One region of the Shewanella sp. DAU305 genome, then DNA from elsewhere that is predicted to be linked to it. Evidence: predicted binding sites of a transcription regulator. Region 1 holds the regulator's gene; each other region holds the start of a gene.
What was found. The regulator sigma-54, encoded in region 1, starts transcription at its own class of promoters, with help from an activator protein. The targets are predictions, from matches to a motif close to GTTGGCACGNNNNTNGNNT.
Positions count from the first base shown of each region.

Region 2: flhA (flagellar biosynthesis protein FlhA) is a predicted target of sigma-54. The motif match lies at 2,256-2,274, and genes of this name have one in related genera.
Region 3: glnA (glutamate--ammonia ligase) is a predicted target of sigma-54. The motif match lies at 3,429-3,447, and genes of this name have one in related genera.
Region 4: OX890_RS08800 (flagellar hook-length control protein FliK) is a predicted target of sigma-54. The motif match lies at 3,141-3,159, and genes of this name have one in related genera.

Region 1 covers NZ_CP113808.1:1,250,891-1,256,674, forward strand. Annotated here, with positions in the region: gene mgtE (magnesium transporter) at 1-818, opposite strand, end outside; gene OX890_RS05455 (HPr family phosphocarrier protein) at 1,159-1,434, opposite strand; gene rapZ (RNase adapter RapZ) at 1,421-2,275, opposite strand; gene ptsN (PTS IIA-like nitrogen regulatory protein PtsN) at 2,272-2,715, opposite strand; gene hpf (ribosome hibernation promoting factor) at 2,718-3,005, opposite strand; gene OX890_RS05475 (RNA polymerase factor sigma-54) at 3,034-4,512, opposite strand; gene lptB (LPS export ABC transporter ATP-binding protein) at 4,620-5,351, opposite strand; gene lptA (lipopolysaccharide transport periplasmic protein LptA) at 5,348-5,784, opposite strand, start outside.
Region 2 covers NZ_CP113808.1:2,070,432-2,076,215, forward strand. Annotated here, with positions in the region: gene fliQ (flagellar biosynthesis protein FliQ) at 1-251, shown strand, start outside; gene fliR (flagellar biosynthetic protein FliR) at 256-1,053, shown strand; gene flhB (flagellar biosynthesis protein FlhB) at 1,072-2,202, shown strand; gene flhA (flagellar biosynthesis protein FlhA) at 2,311-4,410, shown strand; gene flhF (flagellar biosynthesis protein FlhF) at 4,422-5,784, shown strand, end outside.
Region 3 covers NZ_CP113808.1:843,762-849,545, reverse strand. Annotated here, with positions in the region: gene OX890_RS03745 (TM2 domain-containing protein) at 1-133, shown strand, start outside; gene typA (translational GTPase TypA) at 700-2,511, opposite strand; gene glnA (glutamate--ammonia ligase) at 3,535-4,944, shown strand; gene OX890_RS03730 (dicarboxylate/amino acid:cation symporter) at 5,205-5,784, shown strand, end outside.
Region 4 covers NZ_CP113808.1:2,061,761-2,067,544, forward strand. Annotated here, with positions in the region: gene fliG (flagellar motor switch protein FliG) at 1-205, shown strand, start outside; gene fliH (flagellar assembly protein FliH) at 192-1,208, shown strand; gene fliI (flagellar protein export ATPase FliI) at 1,177-2,514, shown strand; gene fliJ (flagellar export protein FliJ) at 2,544-2,990, shown strand; gene OX890_RS08800 (flagellar hook-length control protein FliK) at 3,252-5,360, shown strand; gene fliL (flagellar basal body-associated protein FliL) at 5,448-5,784, shown strand, end outside.

The DNA.
Region 1 (5,784 bases):
TCCATCCCCGCCATCCCCATCATGGAATGTTCGGCATCTTCGCGGATAACATCGACCACGTCATCGATTGTTATTCGTCCTAGCAGCTTGCCATCGCTATCAACAACGGGAGCAGATACCCAGTCATTGCGTTCGAATTTCTGCGCCACTTCACTGTCGGACATGCTCACAGGAATACTTTGGATATCGGGGTCCATGATGTTGCGAATTGTGGTGCTTGGCGCGCAAGTTAGTAGATCTGCCAGCCTGACACCGCCGAGCACTTTGTCCTGTTTATCGACGACATATAAGGTATCTGTGGTGTCTGGCAGGTTGCCCCTTTGGCGAAGATAGCGCAGCACCACATCGATATTTACATCGGGTCTTAAGGTGACGGTATCTGTGTTCATCAAGCTGCCGGCGGTCTCATCGGGATAGGATAAGGCCTGTTCTACCCGCTGGCGGTTTTGTTCTGTCATAGACTGCAGCACTTGCTTGTAAACGGCATCGGGAAGACTACGTAGGATATAGGCCAGATCATCGGTGTCCATGCTCGCCGTCGCTTTCGCAACCCGCTCAGGACTCATGCTGCGGATCAGCGGATCTTTGAGTTCCTCGCTTAACTCGTCGAGTATGTCGCCTATTTGTTCTTGATCGATAAGCTGCCACAGCACTTGTCTGGCGCTGGGTGGTGAGGATTCTAAGATCAGCGCGATATCTGAGGCGGCCATTTTTTGCAGCATGTTACGCACGTGCACAAACATTCCACTGCTAAGCGCTTGGTTTAACTGGTCGAGACTATGTCCGGTGTGATCGTTTTCTGAATTATCTACGGGCATTTGTTCTCCATAGTTGTCCGCCACTGTGCGGCAAATTGGTTCGAGAGTGCGCTGCTTGGCGCAGGGCTGAGACTTAGCGGTGACTTCGCGATAGCTATGCTTCAGTCACAGATAGAGCGCTCTGGCATAGGTCATGCGTTTTACGCATAGATTAAGGCGGCTAAAACTAAGGTGAGTCAGCGGTAATGCTCGCTAGTGTAATCGCCTATGGTTCGTGCCGTCGAGCGACAAATGTGTCGCCAAGCTTTTGAAACGAGATGTGAACTGCACAAATAAGCAGTGCTAAATGTGAGGTGTACTAATCTGAGTGTCTGTGTGGAACGCTGAGTATGAAATGAAACTAACAGGCTTCGTCAAACTTAGCATCGATCAAGGCACAAATGGCATCCAGAGCGGGCTCAGCATCTGGACCTTCGGCGATAAGCTTAATGGTTTTACCCATGCCAGTCTCAAGCATCAATAAGCCAAGCACGCTGGCGGCCGATGCCTGTTTATCGCCTTGTATCAAGGTGATAGTCGCATCAAACTCGGATGCCAGTACCACCAACTTAGTGGCGGCACGGGCATGTAATCCCAGTTTGTTACAGATGGTGATCTGACGTTCAAGCTTTGGCATTATTGAGCTCTCGATGACGGGCATAAACTTTATGTTTACCGTTACTAAAGCGTTTAGCCAATTGCTCTGCGACGTAAACCGATCTGTGTTGCCCACCCGTGCAGCCAATCGCCACAGTTAAATAACTGCGATTGTTGCGCTCGAGATGTGGCAGCCAAGTTTCCAGTAAATTTTCGATTTGCCAGATGAACTTATTCACGAGTGGTTGACGATTTAAGAACTCAGCCACGGGCTCATCTAAGCCTGTCAATGGACGCAGCGCCAGTTCCCAGTGTGGGTTAGGCAGAAAGCGTACATCAAACATAAAGTCGGCTTCGGTTGGCATACCGTGCTTAAAGCCAAAGGACTCGAAGTTAATCACTAACTCTTTATCGACGCTGCCGAGCAGAATTTGTCTCACTTGATCGCTTAAATCATAGATATTCAGATTCGACGTATCTATGTAGTGATCGACCAGTTTTGACATAGGCTCGAGCAGTTTCCCTTCCAGCTTTATCGCTTCTTGCAAAGAGACTTGGCTCTTCGACAAAGGATGCAAACGGCGGGTCTCGCTGTAACGCTTAAGCAGAATTTTATCGCTGGAATTGAGGAAGAAGCTGGTTAACTCAGTATCAGGAGGCAGGCTCGCTAGTTGCTTCACTAAGACTTTATCCTGCTCAGGCAAGTTACGCACGTCGACACTGATGGCGACGAGATCGTTACTGCCTTTGAGTTGCTCAAGCAAAGTGCCGATTAAGGGCAAGGGAAGGTTATCGACACAATAATAGCCGAGATCTTCGAGTACCCTTAGGGCGACAGATTTGCCTGAGCCTGAGCGGCCCGACACTATGACCAGTTTCATCCAGTGATTACCTGATAGAGTTCCGTTTCATCATGCGTCTTGCGTAATTGCTTTAATATTTGCTTGTCGCTCAGCTTTTCGGCCATGCAAGACAAGGTACTTAAGTGCTGCTGACATTGGTCTGCAGGCACCAGTAGTGCAAATAAAATATCAACAGGTTGCTTATCGATAGCATCGAATGCTATCGGCTCTTCACACTTAATGAGTATGGCAATGGGCTGATCTATATCGGCTAGTCGACCATGTGGAATGGCGATGCCGTTACCTATACCTGTGCTCCCCATCTTTTCGCGCGCCACTAGGCTTTCGAATATCTCTTGAGATGAGAGGGTCGGGTACTGGGCAGCGACTAAGTCGCTGATGAGTTCCAGTACCTTTTTCTTGCTGCCCGGAGTGGCGCAGGTAGTGCACTCCGGCCGCAGTATGGTACAAAGTTCCATTATTAGTGTTTTGTTAACTTCTCTTTGTGTTTAATAACCTGACGATCAAGCTTGTCAATCAGGGCGTCTATAGCGGCATACATGTCAGCATGCTCTGAAGTAGCAAAAACTTCACCACCGATAAGATTTATTCTCGCTTCGGCAATCTGTTGCATTTTCTCGACATTGAGCACAACGTGCACATTATTGATCTGTTCGAAATGGCGTTCAAGTTTTGAAAACTTTTCTTCTACATATGCACGTAACGATTCGGTAATTTCGACATGGTGTCCACTCAGGTTTATTTGCATAGAAACGTCCTCCGATATCCACTGTAGGTTATAAACTTTTACGCTGATTAGAAGGCGGAATGAGCATAGCCTCTCGGTACTTCGCAATGGTTCTGCGGGCTACGTTGATCCCTTGTTCTGCCAGAAGTTGTGCCATCTTACTGTCGCTCAATGGTTTTTTCTGGTTTTCCGCTGCAACCAGTTTCTTAATGAAGGCTCTGATTGCTGTGGATGAGCACTCCCCACCATCGTCAGTACCGACGTGGCTAGAGAAGAAGTATTTTAGTTCAAAAAGTCCCTTAGGGGTATGCATGTATTTCTGTGTCGTCACCCGTGAGATGGTCGACTCATGCATTTCTACCGCTTCGGCAATATCGTTCAGCACCATAGGTTTCATGGCTTCTTCACCGTATTCAAAGAAACCTTGCTGATATTGGACGATACAGTTCGCAACTTTAAGTAAAGTGTCGTTACGGCTTTCTAGGCTTTTGATAAACCATTTAGCCTCTTGCAGATGACCACGAATAAATTGGCTATCGGCTTGGCTTTTAGTGCTGCGCGCCATCGAGGCATAATGTTGGTTTACATTGATTTTTGGCATGCAGTCAGGATTAAGCTCGACCACCCAGCGGCCATTTTTTTTCGACACTGACACATCCGGGATGACGTATTCGTCATCGTTGGGCGTAATCAATAAACCTGGGCGGGGATTGAGGGTTTGGATAAGCGCTATGCCGTCCCTTAATTCATCCTCTTTTAATTTAGTCTTACGCATCAACAACCTAAAGTCGCGGGCGGCGATCAGATCTAAATGATCTTTGATCAGCATGCGGGCGTTTTCTAGGTTGGGCGTGTCAGCGGCGAAATGCGACAGTTGGATCAACAGGCATTCACTTAAATCGCGGGCGGCAACACCAATGGGATCAAAATGTTGAATGCGCTTGAGTACGGCTTCGACTTCGTCGAGCTCGACCTCCGAATTGCCCATGGCTTCGAGGATTTCGTCAGTGCTTTGGGTGAGATAGCCTTGATCGTCGATGGCATCAATAATGGCGGTGGCAATGGCTAAATCGGTTTCAGAAAACGGCGTGAGGTTTTTTTGCCATTCTAAGTGTTCATACAAGCCTTCAATGGTCTCACCTTGGAAGGGCATATCGTCTTCACGACTGCCGCCGGGGCCAGAATTGGGAGAGGCGGTGAACACTTCATCCCATGTGGTGTCCATGGGGAGTTCGTCGGGCATGGACTCTTTCGTGAGCGACTCTGCCGTATCTATGGTGGAGCTGTCTTTTTCTGGCGGCAGGGTGCTTGATTCACTGAAATCCGTATCGGATAGCGTTTGGTTTACAGGGTCTTTAGTGGCGTCGAATTGATCCTCTTCCAGCTCGAGAAGGGGATTAGAATCTAAGGCTTGCTGGATCTCTTGCTGCAGTTCTAATGACGACAGTTGCAACAGACGTATGGCCTGTTGTAATTGTGGCGTCATGGTTAACTGTTGACCCAGTTTGAGCTGGAGTGACGCTTTCATGTTACCGCTGATCCCTACGTTATTATTGTTGGATGAGGTCGCTTGTTATCATCTTGAGTGGAGTCCAATGGTGGCATAAATTACCTGCATTGGCTCCGGTTGATTAACTATAGCCTGAATTGTTCACCTAAGTACACAGCCCTAACTTGCTGATTGTCTAAGATCTCTGCGGGTGTTCCTTCGGCAATCAAGTTTCCGTGACTCACGATATAGGCATGTTCACACACATCTAATGTCTCACGGACATTGTGGTCTGTGATCAACACGCCAAGGCCACGACTTTTGAGCTGTTCGATAATCTTTTTAATGTCGATAACCGAAATCGGATCGACACCAGCAAAGGGTTCATCGAGCAAAATGAACTTAGGATTTGCTGCTAACGCCCGCGCAATTTCGACACGGCGACGTTCACCGCCCGACAATGACATGCCTTGGCTGTCACGGATGTGGGTGATGTGGAACTCTTCAAGCAGATGTTCTAGCTCTTCTTCCCTTTGCTCTTTTTTTAATTCTTTACGCGTTTGCAGCACGGCCATGATGTTGTCATGGACGGTCAGTTTACGGAAGATACTGGCTTCCTGCGGCAAGTAACCTATACCTTTGCGGGCACGCAGGTGCATAGGATCTGCGGTTAAATCATCATCGTCGATAAAGATGTGGCCTTTATCGCTCTTAACCAGACCGACGACCATGTAAAAGGTGGTAGTTTTACCCGCGCCGTTCGGGCCGAGTAGGCCAACGACCTGACCGGTTTTTACCGTCAGACTAACGTCTTTAACCACTTGGCGACTCTTGTAACTCTTCGCCAGATTTTGTGCTCTTAGGGTGATTTGGGTCATTTAGAGTCCTGCTTTTTCACAGGTTTTTCTGCTGGCGCGTCTGGTTTGGCATCATCTTGATAGCTTTCTGGCTGAATGATAGTGATCACGCGATCGTCGCCACTGCCGGTACTCTCGGCAATCAATTTTTGCTGGATGATGTTGTAGCGGATTAAATTACCCGTCACTTGGCTGCCCGCTTGATCTAACGAGGCTAAACCTTTAAGTGTCAGGGTGCGGCTCGCCATATCGTAACGAATTTCTTTCGCGCTCGCCGAGGCTGGACGGCCATCGTCTAACACTTGGCTGTACGTCGCAGGGTTGCCAGTGGCCACTAAAATTTTGCTATTTTCACCTTCGGCAGAAAATGCACGCAGTTGATCTGCATGGATTTTAATCGAACCTTGGGTGACTTCAACCGGACCAAAGAAGATGATCTGGTTGTTTTTGATAT
Region 2 (5,784 bases), 820 kb from region 1:
TTGATATTTTTCGTGAGGCTCTATCCGTTATTGTCATGATGGTGTCTGCCATTGTACTACCTGGGCTAGGTATCGGTTTGATTGTTGCTGTGTTTCAAGCCGCGACTTCGATCAACGAACAGACATTAAGCTTTCTTCCGCGATTATTAGTGACACTTTTCGGTTTGATGTTCATGGGACATTGGTTAGTAGAAACCCTAATGGACTTTTTTGTCGAGATGGTTAATCGCATCCCGCAAGTAATAGGCTAACCCAATGGAGCTTCTGCTCGATACCTTAATGCAGACCATTGCCGCTTATATGTGGCCGCTGTTTCGTGTCACCAGTATGCTGATGGTAATGGTGGTATTTGGGGCGGCAACAACACCGAGCCGCGTACGCTTATTATTGGCTATGGCGATTACCTTTGCGATAGCACCAGTGCTTCCTCCCGTTCAAAATGCCGATTTATTTTCACTCAGCGCAGTATTTATCACAGCGCAGCAAATCATTATTGGTGTTGCCATGGGGTTTGTGACTCAAATGGTGATGCAAGTTTTTGTATTAACCGGACAGATTATTGGTATGCAAACCAGTCTCGGTTTTGCCTCTATGGTGGATCCCGGTTCTGGTCAGCAAACTCCGGTTATTGGTAACTTTTTCCTATTGTTGGCGACATTGATCTTCTTAGCTGTAGATGGCCATCTGTTGATGATCCGTATGCTGGTGGCGAGCTTTGAGACCCTACCCATTTCTAATCAAGGATTAACACTCACTAGCTACCGTGCTCTAGCAGATTGGGGTTCGTATATGTTTGGTGCGGCATTAACTATGTCGATATCCGCGATTATCGCCCTGTTGTTAGTCAATTTGTCCTTCGGGGTGATGACCCGCGCCGCGCCGCAGTTAAACATTTTCTCTATAGGTTTTCCGATCACTATGATTGGCGGGCTGTTTATTCTTTGGTTAACCTTAACACCTGTCATGGAGCATTTTGATGAAGTGTGGGCCGCAGCTCAAGTGCTGCTTTGCGATATGTTAGCGCTTCAATGTAACGCAGATGGCTTGATATGACGGTATTAGGAGCAGCCCATGGCTGAAGAATCAAGCGGTGAACGCAGTGAGGAACCCACTGGGAGGCGTCTTGAACAGGCGCGGGAAAAAGGGCAGATTGCGCGTTCGAAAGAACTCGGTACAGCAGCAGTATTAATTTCGGCAGCATGTGGTTTTTATATGCTAGGTCCGAGTCTAGCCACGAGTCTAACTCGGGTGTTTGAGACGGTTTTTACCATGGACAGGGCGCAAATCTTTGATACTGAAGAAATGTTCAACGTCTGGGGCGTTGTCGCGAGCGAAATCGCCTGGCCCATGGCAAAAATTATGCTGTTGATCGTAGTCGTTGCTTTTATTGGCAACGTTGCCTTAGGTGGAATGAATTTTTCGACCCAAGCTATGATGCCTAAGGCCAGTAAAATGAGCCCAGCAGCTGGTCTAAAGCGCATGTTTGGCGTGCAAGCAGTAGTTGAGCTGACAAAGGGGATTGCCAAGTTTTCTGTGGTGGCATTTTCTGCATATCTGCTACTGAGCTTTTATTTTAATGAAATTCTGTTGTTGTCTAGCGACCATCTTCCTGGCAATGTTTACCATGCATTAGATTTGCTCGTGTGGATGTTTATCCTGTTATGTTCCTCTATTTTGTTAATTGTCGTCATCGATGTGCCATTTCAACTTTGGAATCACAACAAACAACTTAAGATGACCAAACAAGAAGTTAAAGATGAGTATAAAGATACTGAAGGTAAGCCTGAAGTCAAAGGGCGAGTACGGCAGATGCAACGCGAGTTGGCTCAGCGTCGAATGATGGCCGAAGTACCCAATGCCGATGTCATCGTCGTTAACCCTGAGCATTTTGCTGTAGCGATTAAATATGACGTGCAGCGTTCAGTCGCGCCTTTTGTTGTTGCCAAAGGTGTCGATGATGTCGCATTTAAAATTCGTGAGATAGCAAGGGCCCATAACGTGACAATCGTCTCAGCCCCGCCATTAGCAAGAGCTATATACCATACGACTAAGTTAGATCAACAAATTCCTGAAGGATTGTTTACCGCAGTGGCGCAGATTTTGGCCTATGTATTCCAGTTGCGCCAGTACCAAAAAGGCCGAGGTCGCAAGCCTATTCCAATCCCACTTAATCAACCCATTCCCGATGAGTTAAAATATTAAGATCTAAGCTAAAAATTCTTTGAAGTCGTGATATTATTGTGCGCCAATACGCTATTGGCGTACTTTTTGCTTTCATGCTGTCATACGTCAAAGTTTAGGTAAATATGAATGGATGTTAGAGCGACCTTAGGTCAAGTAAAACAAATGCGCTTGAGCACGTTTAAAGGTATAGGCACTCCTATACTCGTACTCGCAGCATTGGCCATGATAGTTTTACCTATCCCTCCATTCTTACTAGACATACTTTTTTCATTCAACATAGCCTTAGCGCTCATCGTATTATTAGTCGCAATTTATACTGATAGACCGTTGGATTTTGCCGCTTTCCCAAGTGTTCTACTAGTGGCGACGTTATTACGACTTGCGCTAAACGTCGCTTCTACTCGTGTAGTGTTACTCGAGGGGCATAATGGTGGTGATGCGGCTGGTAAGGTAATTGAAGCCTTCGGTTCTGTGGTGATTGGCGGTAACTATGCCGTTGGTTTAGTTGTCTTTATCATTTTGATTATCATCAACTTTGCTGTGGTGACTAAAGGTGCCGGTCGTATAGCAGAAGTGAGCGCCCGCTTTACCTTGGACGCTATGCCTGGTAAGCAAATGGCAATTGATGCCGATTTAAATGCTGGAACCTTAAACCAAGATCAAGCAAGATTACGTCGCGCCGAAGTGACCCGTGAAGCTGATTTTTATGGCGCGATGGATGGTGCTTCAAAATTCGTAAAAGGTGATGCAATTGCGGGTATCATGATTTTAGTGATTAACATCTTAGGTGGTTTCATCATCGGTATTGTTCAACATGGCTTAAGTTTCTCTGAAGCGGTTGAAATTTATACCTTGCTGACCATTGGTGATGGTCTGGTGGCGCAGATCCCAGGTTTGTTGTTGTCAATCGCTGCCGCCTTGATGGTGACCCGTCAAAATGAATCGGGCGACATGGGCCAAATGATGATGAGTCAGATGTTTGACAGTCATAAATCATTGGGTATCGCCGCTGGAGTGTTGTTTGTCATGGGTATTGTCCCTGGCATGCCGCATATGGCGTTCTTAAGCTTCGCCTTTATTACTGCTGGTGCTGCCTATTTTGTCTATAAGCGTAATGAATCAAAACGCATTAAAGCCTTAGAACTTGTTAAATCAGGCCCTGTAGAGAGACAAGATAAAGAGCCTAAAGAACTGGGGTGGGACGATGTCCATCATGTTGATACTATTGGGCTTGAGGTTGGATATCGCTTGATCCCACTGGTCGATAAGGGCCAAGGTGGCGAGTTATTAAGCCGTATCAAAGGAGTCCGTAAGAAGTTATCGCAAGAGTTGGGCTTCTTAGTGCCTGCGGTGCATATTCGTGACAATCTAGATTTATCGCCTAATGCTTATCGTATTTCATTAATGGGCGTAGTCGTTGGTGAGGCGGATATACGTCACGATTGTGAATTGGCGATTAATCCCGGCCAAGTTTATGGCAAGCTTGACGGTATTGAAACGCGCGATCCGGCTTTCGGTCTTGAAGCGGTATGGATTGCCCCTGAATTACGTGAGCATGCCCAAACATTAGGGTATACCGTTGTTGATGCGGCTACGGTTGTGGCAACCCATATTAGTCAATTGCTGACCAATAATGCTGCTAAGTTGTTAGGATACGAAGAAGTGCAACAACTGATGGATATGCTTGCGAAACATTCGCCTAAGCTGGTGGATGGCTTTATTCCTGATGTCATGCCGTTAGGACATGTCGTAAAAGTGATGCAGAACCTATTAAATGAAGGGGTTTCAGTCAGAGACTTGCGTACTATAGTGCAAACTTTGTTAGAATATGGCACTAAGAGTAATGACACTGAAGTCTTGACCGCTGCAGTCCGTATCGCGTTGAAACGTATGATTGTTCAGGAAATCTCAGGCCCAGAGCTCGAAATCCCCGTCATAACTTTGGCGCCAGAGTTGGAACAGATGTTGCATCAGTCAATGCAAGCAACCGGTGGTGATGGTCCTAACATTGAACCCGGTCTTGCAGAACGCATGCAGCAGTCCCTTGCCGATGCGGCTCAGAAGCAAGAAATGGTCGGACAACCCGCCATATTGTTGACGTCAGGTATGTTACGCGCGACGCTGTCACGCTTTGTTAAACATACTATTCCTAATCTCAGAGTCATTTCATATCAAGAAATACCTGATGAGAAGCAAATACGTATCGTATCTGCAGTCGGCCAGTAGAGGACGCATAAGTGAAGATTAAACGATTTTTTGCCAAAGACATGCGCGCCGCACTGGCCCAAGTGAAAGAAACACTCGGCTCAGATGCCGTCATTATGTCAAATAAGAAAGTGAATGGGGGCATCGAAATTGTCGCCGCCGTTGACTATGACGAACCTAAAGCGAAAACCGCAGCTACTGCGCCAGCGCCAACCTTTATGGATGTGAGTGACGATCTCGTGTCCCTAGGAGCTAAACAGCCAGTACGAGTAGAAACCCGTGCAAAGCCTGCGGCACCTGCTGACTCATTACAAGCCTTGCTAGAGAAGCAACAAAGCCGTTTGAATCAACAAATGTCGCATCAGCAAGTTGATGCAGATTTACCTGCATGGGCTAAGGGCCTACAAGCGCCGGCTGTTGCCAAAGTGGAGCGTCGCGAAGCGCCTGCTACGTTTGATAAGAAGCCACAGACATCACAGAAACAAAGCGCAGATATTGAGGCAATGCGTGATGAGTTAGCCTCATTGCGTAATTTATTGACACACCAAGTGTCCTCTTTGATGACAGAACATAAAAAACGCATCGACCCCGTCGGTGCTATGCTCGAGGCCAAGTTACTTGAGGCTGAATTCTCCCCTGCGGTTGCGAATAAATTAGCGGCGCTGAGCCAACATTATACGCCTGCAGAATTAGTCAGAGCCTTACCTCAAAGTTTAGCTAATATGCTTGATAATCAAGGTGATGATATTGTTAAGCAGGGCGGCGTGGTGGCATTGGTGGGGCCAACGGGTGTGGGTAAAACCACGTCGTTAGCGAAACTTGCAGCCCGTTTTGCTGCCCATCACGGTGCTGAGCATGTGGCTTTGATAACGACAGATCATTATCGCATCGGAGCCTATGAGCAATTAGCAACTTATGGCAAAATAATGGGCTGCCCAGTAAAGCAAGCTCATGATCTGAATGAATTAGAGCAAATTCTCTATCAGTTTAGGAATCGCAAGCTAGTATTGATAGATACGGCTGGCATGGGACAGCGAGATATGCGTCTTTACCAGCAACTTGATAATTTAACTGCAAATAGCAGGATACCTATCCGCAGTTATCTGGTACTGTCTGCGACAGGACAGCGCCGTGTGCTGCAAGATGCAGTCAATCATTTTAAACGCATTCCCCTATCTGGTGTCGTTCTCACAAAACTCGATGAATCTGTGTCGTTAGCAGGGGCATTAAGTGTGTTGATCCAAAACGGATTACCATTAAGTTATGTTACTGATGGACAAAGAGTTCCTGAAGATATGAAAGTTGCGGATACCTTAGATTTAGCCCAGCAGGCACTCGCAGCGTTAGATAGTACAGAACAACAATCATTACAAGACACAGCGTGGTCAGATAATA
Region 3 (5,784 bases), 410 kb from region 1:
TGGTTTCATTCTACTTGGTTTGCCATCAATGGTGATAGGTATCATCGCTTTTGTTGAATTCATTCTATACCTTGTAAAATCGGATGAAGAATTTGAGCAAACATATGTCATCGGACAAAAACCATGGTTTTAATATAAATAATAAACCAACAAAGTCAATTAATTAGGTTTACCACAAGAGCTAAATACATTACGACTATACAGTAAAGTGTTAGCTGAAAACTCCATCTGCGAACCCTTAGTGGTTCGCTTTTTTATATAAATTATTAATTTATAACATCATTAGAAATACAGCTCCCCACTCATAGATAATATATCAACTCAATTTGAGATAACCGCCATAAATACATAATAAAGTATCAACGACTCCTCGCCAGACACTACACCATCAATTGTTCTGTCATTTGACAAACATCAAGCGGTAATTCTTATATCTTTGCATAATGCAGATGAGACTCTAAATCATATTCAAAATAAGAGCGGCCTCCCAATCTATCGATGAGTGAATGCGAACTACTGAACTAATGAACTACTGAACTACTGAACTACTGAACTAATTTGAGTTAACTAAAAAACCATACAAAATAATAGTCCTAATATTCCAAATCATTTAATCCTAAAAACAAAAAGCCCCGCATAGTTTCCTATGCAGGGCTTTTTAAACCGATTGACCCACCTTAATGGCGAGTCAGACGATCATTAAGCGCGGTTAAAGCGCTTACGATCGTTTTCAGTCAAGTGTCTCTTACGAACACGAATGTTCTTAGGCGTTACTTCAACTAATTCGTCATCATCGATGAACTCAAGCGCTTGCTCAAGTGTCATTGTGATTGGCGTAGTCAGTACTTGAGCTTCGTCAGTACCAGAAGCACGCATGTTGGTCAGCTGCTTACCTTTCAGACAGTTAACTGTCAGATCGTTTGAGCGAGCGTGGATACCAACTACTTGGCCTTCGTATACTTCAGCGGCATGGCCGATAAAGAGACGACCGCGATCCTGTAGACCAAACAGTGCGAAGGTCAGAGCCTTACCAGTAGCGTTAGAGATCAATACGCCGTTAGCGCGTTGACCGATATCGCCACCTTTGTGTGGACCGTAATGGTCGAACGAGTGGTAGATTAGACCAGTACCAGAAGTCGCAGTTAAGAATTCAGTTTGGAAACCGATTAAACCACGGCTTGGGATGATGAAGTCAATACGTACACGACCTTTACCATCAAGCTGCATATCTTTCATTTCAGCTTTACGGGTACCTAACTTCTCGATCACTGTGCCTTGATCTTCTTCTTCAACGTCAACAGTCAACGTCTCGTATGGTTCACACAGTTCACCGTCGATGGTTTTCAGAATTACTTCTGGACGTGATACGGCTAACTCGTAACCTTCACGACGCATGTTTTCAATCAGGATTGATAAATGCAATTCACCACGACCAGATACGCGGAAGCGATCTGGACTTTCTGTTTCTTCAACACGCAGTGCCACGTTGTGGACTAATTCTGTTTGCAGACGTTCCAGAATGTTACGTGAAGTCACATACTTACCTTCTTTACCAGCAAAAGGTGAAGTGTTAACTTGGAAAGTCATGGTCAGAGTGGGTTCATCAACAGTCAAAGCAGGCATTGCTTCTACTGCGCCAACGGCACAGATAGTGTCAGAAATTTTCAGCTCGCCTAAACCTGTGATAGCAACGATGTCGCCCGCGTTAGCAATTTCAACTTCAGTACGGTCTAGACCCATGTAACCTAATACTTGGCCCATTTTACCGTTACGAGTTTTGCCATCAGCGCCAATAATGGTCACTTGTTGGTTAGTTTTAACGCTACCACGCTTGATGCGGCCGATACCGATAACACCCACGTATGAGTTGTAGTCGATTTGCGAAATTTGCATCTGGAACGAACCTTCGGCGTCAGCATCTGGGAAAGATACTTTTTCAACGATAGTTTGGAACAGCGGCGTCATATCATCGCTCGCTACATCCGGATCTAAAGTTGCAAAACCGTTTAACGCAGAAGCGTAAACGATTGGGAAATCTAACTGCTCGTCAGTTGCGCCTAAGTTGTCGAACAGGTCGAATACTTGGTCGATAACCCAATCTGGGCGTGCACCTGGACGGTCAATCTTGTTGATAACAACGATTGGCTTTAAGCCTTGAGCAAACGCTTTCTTCGTTACGAAGCGAGTTTGTGGCATTGGACCGTCAACGGCATCAACCAGCAATAATACTGAGTCAACCATAGACAGAACACGCTCAACCTCACCACCGAAATCGGCGTGGCCTGGGGTATCAACGATGTTAATACGGTAGTCGTTCCACTTGATGGCAGTATTCTTTGCCAGAATCGTGATCCCACGTTCCTTTTCAAGATCGTTGGAGTCCATCACCCGCTCAGTGGCTTCTCCTCGGGTTGCAAGGGTGCCTGACTGTGACAGCAACTTGTCTACCAGGGTCGTTTTGCCATGGTCAACGTGTGCAATAATGGCGATGTTACGTAAATTCTCTAGCACGGATAAACCTCTTACCATCAAACAAAAATAGGGATATTTCAGTAATTCGTTATGGCGATCTAGCTCGATCCGCCACAATAAAAAGCGTGCCATTCTACTCCAGAGCGGCCTTGGCGCACAGGATTATTTTTGAACACTTATAAAACAATCCGCCAATCCTTGGGTAATTCCTGCCAATATTCCATTGAGTGAAATCCTCTACCGCCACAGTTAAAGCACTGTTCAATTGCCATATTCGTAGGAAAAATCAGAGTTAAGCAGCTGAATTTGCTATTTTTCATACTCTAGACGCAAACCATTTCTGCTGATTTAAACATCAATTAAAATTGATGTCACCGCGATGAAATCATCTCGCCGAGAAACAGCAATAAATTCTAGCGTACATTTAACTGAGCATTCATATTGGCGTTTATGACCGCGAAAACTGAATGTCTTTAAGACTCACTTCATTGTCACGCTATACCTTTATTACGCATCATTGATTCACTTGGTCTGTGAACAGCAAAGACATTTCGCACATGAGAACGAACTCTTTCCTAATAATATGATAATAAACCACTATTGGATTGAGAATGCGTGGCATAGTTGGACAGACTAGCGTGGTTTTATGACAATTATGCGGCGGCGAAATAGCCCAGAGAAATAGTCCAGTTCTGTGCTGAAAAGATGTGCTAGATTCAGTGCTGCTGTCCTTATGCGACTAATGTGAGCCAAGGCGTCACTGCCATCTCACTGCCACATAAGCGGTGCATCTTATTGCTTTGGATCCCAGCCTAGGTTTGCATGAATCAATTCAGTGCGCACCAAAATGGATTGATGCACCAAAATGCCACAGCCAAAAGCACCATAGTGGTGCAAACACGAATCCAATTAAGTGCAACAAAGATTTTAAACCATGTTAATCAGCTAGTTAAATTATTGGCATGGATATCGCTTTATCGCTCGTAAGTTTGGCTCAAGATAAATCACTTGAGTTAAAAGATTATAGAAGGGGCATCCCTTTACCCTACCGGAGGCTTGAGAATGTCAGTTGAATCAGTTTTAAAGCAACTTGAAGAATTAGAAGTTAAGTTCGTTGATTTACGTTTTACCGACACTAAAGGTAAAGAGCAGCACGTATCTATTCCTTCTCATCAGGTAGATGCTGATTTCTTCGAAGACGGCAAAATGTTTGACGGTTCTTCTATCGCAGGTTGGAAGGGCATTAACGAATCAGACATGGTACTGATGCCAGATCCAACGACATTCGTACTGGATCCTTTCACCGAAGAAACCACAGCACTGATCCGTTGTGACATTCTTGAACCAGGTACTATGACGGGTTATGACCGTGATCCACGTTCAATTGCTAAAAAAGCAGAAGCTTACCTAATCTCTACTGGTATCGCTGATACTGTTTTGATTGGCCCAGAACCAGAATTCTTCCTATTTGATGATGTCCGTTTCGGTACTGACATGTCAGGTTGTTTCGTTAAGATCGACGCTAAAGAAGCGGCTTGGAACTCAGGCACTAGCTACGAAGGCGGCAACACAGGTCACCGTCCATTCACTAAAGGCGGTTACTTCCCAGTTGCACCGGTTGACTCATCACAAGACCTACGTAGCGCTATGTGTTTAGTGCTTGAAGAAATGGGTCAAGTGGTTGAAGCGCATCACCACGAAGTGGCGACTGCGGGTCAAAACGAAATCGCAACTCGCTTCAACACGCTAACTAAGAAAGCGGATGAAATCCAAATTCTGAAGTACGTAGTGCACAACATGGCACACGCTTACGGTAAGACGGCGACTTTCATGCCTAAACCCATCGTTGGCGACAACGGTAGCGGCATGCACGTTCACCAATCTCTGGCGAAAGACGGTGTTAACTTGTTCGCTGGCGACAAATACGCGGGTTTAAGTGAAACGGCGCTGTACTACATAGGTGGTATCATCAAGCACGCTCGCGCGCTGAACGCTTTCACTAACCCAAGCACTAACTCTTACAAGCGTTTAGTGCCACACTTTGAAGCACCTGTTATGTTGGCCTACTCTGCCCGTAACCGCTCTGCATCAATCCGTATTCCAGTGGTACCAAGCCCTAAAGGCCGTCGTATCGAAGCGCGTTTCCCAGATCCACATGCCAACCCATACTTAGGTTTCGCAGCGCTGCTGATGGCCGGTCTTGACGGTATCCAAAACAAGATCCACCCAGGTGAAGCGATGGACAAAGATCTGTACGATCTGCCTCCAGAAGAAGCGGCTGAAATCCCACAAGTGGCAACGTCATTAGAAAACGCCCTTGAAAATCTGCAAGCTGACCATGAGTTCCTGACAAAAGGCGGCGTGTTCAGTGAAGATTTCATCCAATCTTATATCGTACTGAAAACAGCAGAAGCTGAGCGTGTAGCACGTACAACTCACCCACTTGAGTTTGAAATGTACTACAGCTTGTAAGCCACTGGCTTAAGATGTTTGAAGCCCCGACTTGTCGGGGCTTTTTTATAGATGAAGCTCTGATTAGCTATAAAGCCAAATCCATTAATCATAAAAAATCAAAATCCATCACGTCTAGATTTCAAACCTTTTCGATTTAAAATCAATCACACCTTGCACTCACTCAATGCAATCGCTAGCTTGATAATGTCCATGCAGCACGATTAATCCTGATCACTTGGGCGCATCTTATTCATAAAAATAACAATAGGCGTTTACCTATGTGGCAAAAGATAAAACCTTATAAAGATTCCATCGTGCTGCTCACCGCGTTGTTACTGGGCGGCGTGCTCGGTGTCGGTTTGCCAGAACTGGCGCTCACGCTCAAACCTTTAGGGCAAATTTTTCTAAACCTGTTGTTTATGATTATCGTGCCGCTGGTCGCGATTAGCGTGACCTCCTCCATTGCTCGCATGACGGATTTGAAGAAACTCGGCGCTCTGTTAGTGTCAATCATGGCGGTGTCGATTGTGATGGCGATTATCCCCGCCGTGGGCATTATCGGGCTGGCCTTATTTTTCGACCCCGCCCAAGGTGTTACCTTAGATCTCAATCAAACCATCAGCGATACTGCGGGGACGATGGATTTTGTCGGCCTGCTGACCACCAATGACTTTTCAGGTTTATTATCAAAATCCAATATCTTAGCCCTGATCATCATGTCGGTTATTGCGGGGATTGCGATAGGTCAATCGGGTGAGGATGGCAGAAAAGTCTCGGCATTACTCGACAGTTTTAATACCGTCATTATGAAGATAGTCTCGATCATTATGGTGGCAGCACCCGTGGGACTCGGTGCTT
Region 4 (5,784 bases), 810 kb from region 1:
CACAGATGATCAGCTGAAAGAAAAAATCTTGGGTAACATGTCAAAACGTGCCGCAGAATTGCTGCGTGACGATCTTGAGGCAATGGGCCCAATCCGTATCAGTGAAGTGGAAGTCGCCCAAAAAGAAATCCTGTCTATTGCCCGTCGCTTAAGCGACAGTGGCGAAATCATGTTAGGCGGCGGTGGTGGCGATGAGTTCCTCTAATCCGAGCGACAATAAACCGTCAAATAAGGTCTTGAGCGACGGAGATATTGAGTTTAGTCACTGGGCACTGCCAGATGTGACTGAAGCCGATGACGATTCTATCTCGAATTTGTTCGGTCATTCGAATCATCAAGCCGCAAAGCCTACGACAGTTGAGAGTGTTTCTCCGCCGACGATGGCCGAGATTGAAGACATTCGCGCCCAAGCTGAAAAAGAAGGGTTTGCCGAAGGTAAACAACAAGGTTACGAGCAAGGGCTAGAAAAAGGTCGCTTAGAAGGCTTAGAGCAAGGCCATACCGAAGGTCTCGCCCAAGGGCATGAGCAAGGATTAGAAACCGGTTTAGCTCAAGCCAAAGTTTTACTTTCGCGGTTTGAAGCCTTATTAACTCAATTTGAAAAGCCATTGCAATTACTCGATGGTGATATTGAGCTCTCCCTACTGAACTTGAGTATGACATTAGCTAAATCTGTCATAGGCCACGAATTAAAAACCCATCCAGAACAAGTGCTTTCGGCATTACGCTTAGGCATAGAGTCGCTACCGATTAAAGAGCAAGCGGTGACTATTCGGCTGCATCCTGACGATGTGATCCTTGTCGAACAACTTTATTCCACCGCCCAACTGACCCGCAGTAAATGGGAACTTGAAGTCGATCCGACGTTAAGTGCAGGCGATTGTATTCTGAGCAGTCATCGCTCTTTAGTGGATTTAACGCTTTCATCGCGCATCGATACTGTGTTTGAGTCATTACGAAATCAACATGCGCATTTGAGTGATAAACAGCATCAACTGCAAGAGACGATTGAAGCTGAAGATACTGCCAAACAAGTGGCTGTGGCGCTTGAGTCTGAGCTTGATGATCAAACGCCTGATGACCAAGCTGTCGATACGGTTAACCAAGACACTGAGGACATGCAATCTACCTCAAACACAGGTGAGCACTTAGATACCCAATCGGATGCCGGAACAGATGCAAAATCGCCAACACCAACTGCTGAATAGGCTGAATCATCATCAGGATAAAGTGCCGCCATTTCGTGCTGTGGCCAGTGGTCAGCTGGTGCGTGTTGTTGGCTTAACCTTAGAGGCGAGCGGTTGCCGCGCGCCTGTAGGCAGCTTATGTTCCATCGAAACTATGGCGGGCGAGTTAATTGCCGAAGTTGTCGGCTTTGATGGTGAACTCCTTTATTTAATGCCTATCGAAGAATTACGTGGGGTATTACCCGGTGCCCGGGTGGTGCCTTTAGGGGAACAAACTGGACTCAATGTCGGCTTGTCGTTGTTAGGGCGCGTGCTCGATGGCAACGGCGTGCCTTTAGATGGTTTAGGTGCGTTGCAGACTGATCAACAAGCGCCAAGACATAGCGCTGCCATTAACCCCTTATCTCGCCGTGCTATTACCGAGCCGCTGGACGTTGGCGTTCGCGCCATTAATGCCATGCTGACTGTGGGTAAAGGCCAACGTATGGGCTTGTTTGCCGGTTCTGGTGTGGGTAAGAGCGTGCTCTTAGGCATGATGACCCGCGGTACCACTGCCGACATTATTGTGGTTGGGCTGGTGGGCGAGCGTGGCCGTGAAGTCAAAGAGTTTATTGAAGAGATTCTTGGGGATAAAGGTCGAGCGCGTTCTGTTGTTGTTGCCGCGCCTGCAGATACCTCGCCGCTGATGCGCCTTCGCGCCTGTGAAACCTCGACTCGTATTGCCGAATACTTTCGCGATCTGGGTTATAACGTCTTGTTATTAATGGATAGTTTGACGCGTTATGCCCAAGCGCAGCGGGAAATAGCTTTGGCTGTGGGTGAGCCGCCTGCCACCAAAGGCTATCCGCCTTCAGTGTTTGCCAAGCTGCCGCGTTTAGTTGAGCGCGCCGGCAACGGTGGCCCAGGTCAAGGTTCAATTACGGCATTTTATACTGTGTTGACGGAAGGGGACGATCAACAGGATCCCATTGCCGATGCATCGCGGGCGATCCTCGATGGTCACATAGTCTTGTCACGTTCGCTTGCGGACTCTGGGCACTATCCTGCCATTGATATCGAAGCCTCTATTAGCCGAGTCGCACCTATGGTGATCTCCAATGAACACTTGGAAGCGATGCGCCGCGTGAAACAAACCTATTCCTTGTATCAGCAAAATCGTGATTTGATTTCCATTGGCGCTTATGCCCAAGGCAGCGATCCTCGAATCGATAATGCGATACGATTACAGCCGGCGATGAATGCTTTTTTACGCCAAACCATGCGTGATGCATTCAGTTTTGCCGATAGCCAAGTCATGCTCGGGCAACTTGCCGCACAGTGCAAATAATGGCGTCATCTAATTAATCGAGGTCTAGTATGGCTAACGCCGATCCCTTGTTGTTAGTGTTAAAGCTCGCCAATGATGCCGAAGAACAAGCGGCGTTATTGTTAAAGTCGGCGCAGTTAGAGTGTCAAAAGCGGCTGAATCAACTCAGTGCACTCAATAACTATCGCTTAGAATACATGAAGCAAATGCAATCCCAGCAAGGCCAAGCCATTAGTGCCAGTCACTATCACCAGTTTCATCGCTTTATTCGTCAGATTGATGACGCTATTACTCAGCAAAATCGCGTTGTGGCCGACGGTGAAAAACAAAAAGAATATCGACAACAGCATTGGTTGGAAAAACAGAAAAAACGTAAGGCAGTGGAATTACTGTTAGCGAGTAAAGAGAAGAAGCGCCAAGTTGTTGAACAAAAACGAGAGCAGAAAATGACCGATGAATTTGCTTCTCAGCAGTTTTATCGCCGTCATCAGCGTTAGTGTAATGGTGCGTTAAATGATCGGTATCTTTGCCATTCACTAGCCCGATATGAGTTCAGTTTTCTGCTGCCGCTTATGGCGCTGAACATTTGTTCGACTTATTCCCCTGAGTTTTATTCTTTTCAATATGCCGCAGTAAAAAACTGAAGTTTTGGCACATTATTTGCTTTAATTTAGTCCATGGCCCTGCAACCGCAGTGTTTAATTGACGTTTCTACCTAGCCATTTTCTTTTTCTGCTGGGTGATGTTTGGGAGCACTTATGCAACAAATGACCAATATCCTGTTGAGTAAAACAGGTAACTCTGCGGCCAATTCCGCTAAGACATCTTCCCAAGAGTCTAATAATGAAGACTTTTCATCTACACTTGCGTCTGTCTCCGCTAGCTCATTTTCTATTTCCGCGCCTAAAAAGGCTACAGCGAATACTGACGATAAAGTGCAGATCGCTTCTACTGATAAAGTAAATGATAAAGACATATCAACGGATGACGCTGACGTAAATCTCATCTTCGCCCAGATCAGCATGGCAAATGATATGAAGAAAACGGCATCAGAGGGAGAGAGTTTGCCGTCTGACTCTTCCCAAGGGGAAAATAATGAGTCTGCTGACCCTTTATTGAAAAGTGATGCATTCAGTACCGTTGAGCTGTCGGGTGTGCAAGCTTCAATGAAAGCGATTAACACTGAGCTTCCAGTTGTCGACATCTCAGGCTCAGCGCAAGGTAAGGCTGATATTTTAACGTCAAGTGAAGTTAAATTGGCAACTGAGAAAAATCATAGCAAGTCCTCAAACGGCGATCTATTGAGTCTCCAAAAGGTATTGGATACTGATACTTCCTTTTCATCAGAACTCAAAAAGTTAACCGAGCAGCTCCAACTAAATGCAGGGGCTTTAAATGAGACTGATGTCACTAATAAAGTCTCTGCTGATAAAAAATCAGCAGATGAACTACCCGTTGAAGCAATCCAGGGTAAGAAAGTATTGCTTGATGACGCTGTTGAGGTATTGAAGTCACAGTTATCAACGGATAAAAGCGCTGAATCTCATTCTGCCTTTTTAAAGGGACAAGTCATTCCGCCGAACAGTAAAACATCTGAAAATTTGGATTTATCTGAATTTGTAGATACAGCAGAAACCGCGGCAAAGACATCATCAAAAAATCTAGAAAGCGTGTTATTGAAAGAAGCGGATGTGACTGAACTTAAAGGCGATAAATCATTTTCAACGGATAAATATGCGCATCAAGTTGCGAGTCTAAACGCTGAACAGCGTGGTGCAAGGTTGGATCTTAATTCTGAGGCACTTGCAACCTCAGACGACGTAGACGAATCAACGTTGAAGCCTAATACAGCAAGCCAAACCTTAAAGTCAGAAACTCTAGCGCCATCGACTACTAAGAATGAAATGGCTGTAACATCTATAATCGCTGATGAAAGAGTGGATACATTGGACTTGGCAAGTCCCAAGGTGGCTGATACTTCTAACTTGGGTGAGATCGATGCGGATGACGTTACTGTTGCCAGTAATAATTTAGCAGTGCGTAATGCTGAGATTGCAATACCTCAGCAGGTGAGCAGAAATGCGAATGTTGATGTTGCGGTTAGTAAAGTAGAAGTTCAGCCTATAGTTACAACACTGGATGCACAAAACATCTTAGGTAACGCTGTTGATCCTAAGGACAGCATGGTGAGTGATACTGAGGTCAATGCTGATATTTCAAAAGTGACAATGGATGCGGGGACTTTGCTAAAGGATGCTAAATACAGTGTGACGCTTGATGCTCAAAGAGATGCTAAGCCATTTGTTATGGGTGATGAAGACAAGGGATCAACAACTGACATCAAGTCATTTTCTTCTTTAACTCAGTCATCGACGCCACTACAAGTTAATCGTCAGGAAACAATGCAAGTTCAGCTGTCATTACGTCAAGGTGTCGATCAGCAGAATCAAATGCAAGAGATGATCCAACGGTTTTCACCCGTGATGAAGCAACAGTTGATCACTATGGTGAGTCAAGGTATTCAACATGCAGAGATTAGGCTTGATCCCCCAGAGCTTGGGCATATGCTGGTAAAAATCCAAGTGCATGGAGATCAAACCCAAGTACAGTTCCATGTCACTCAGACACAAACGCGTGATCTGGTTGAACAAGCTATGCCGAGATTGCGCGAATTACTGCAAGAGCAAGGGATGCAATTGGCTGATAGTCATGTGTCTCAAGGTGGCCAAGGTGAACGTCGAGAGGGTGGTTTTGGTGATGGTGGAGGTTCAAATGGGGCTGATGTGGATGAAATCTCAGCAGAAGAGCTACATTTAGCTTTAAATCAAGCCACTAGTGTAAATTCAGGTATAGATTATTACGCTTAAGTAGGTAACCTATAGCAATGACTAACATAATGACGTTTCGGTAAATCAGAATCGTTACTTGTTCCGCTTAAATTAAAGAGAATAGTGATGGCTAAGGAAGAATCGTTAGAACTTGAAAGTACCGAAGAGCCTAAAAGTAAGAAAAAACTGTTCATTTTCGCTGGAGTAGGTGTTCTAGTCGCTCTTTTAATCGGTGGCGGCGTATGGTTTTTTATGGGAAGCAGTTCCGAGGAAGTACCAGTCGCTGCGGCTGATGGAACTGTTCAGGTTGAAGCCCCTACTACTGGAGATATAGCCACAGCGTCATATGTGCCTATGCCACGCCCTTTCTTATTCAACTTACCTGGGCCTGATAGAGCGCGTTTAGTTGAGATCAAAGTACAACTTATGGTGCGTGGTACAGACGATGATGTGCTGACACAAA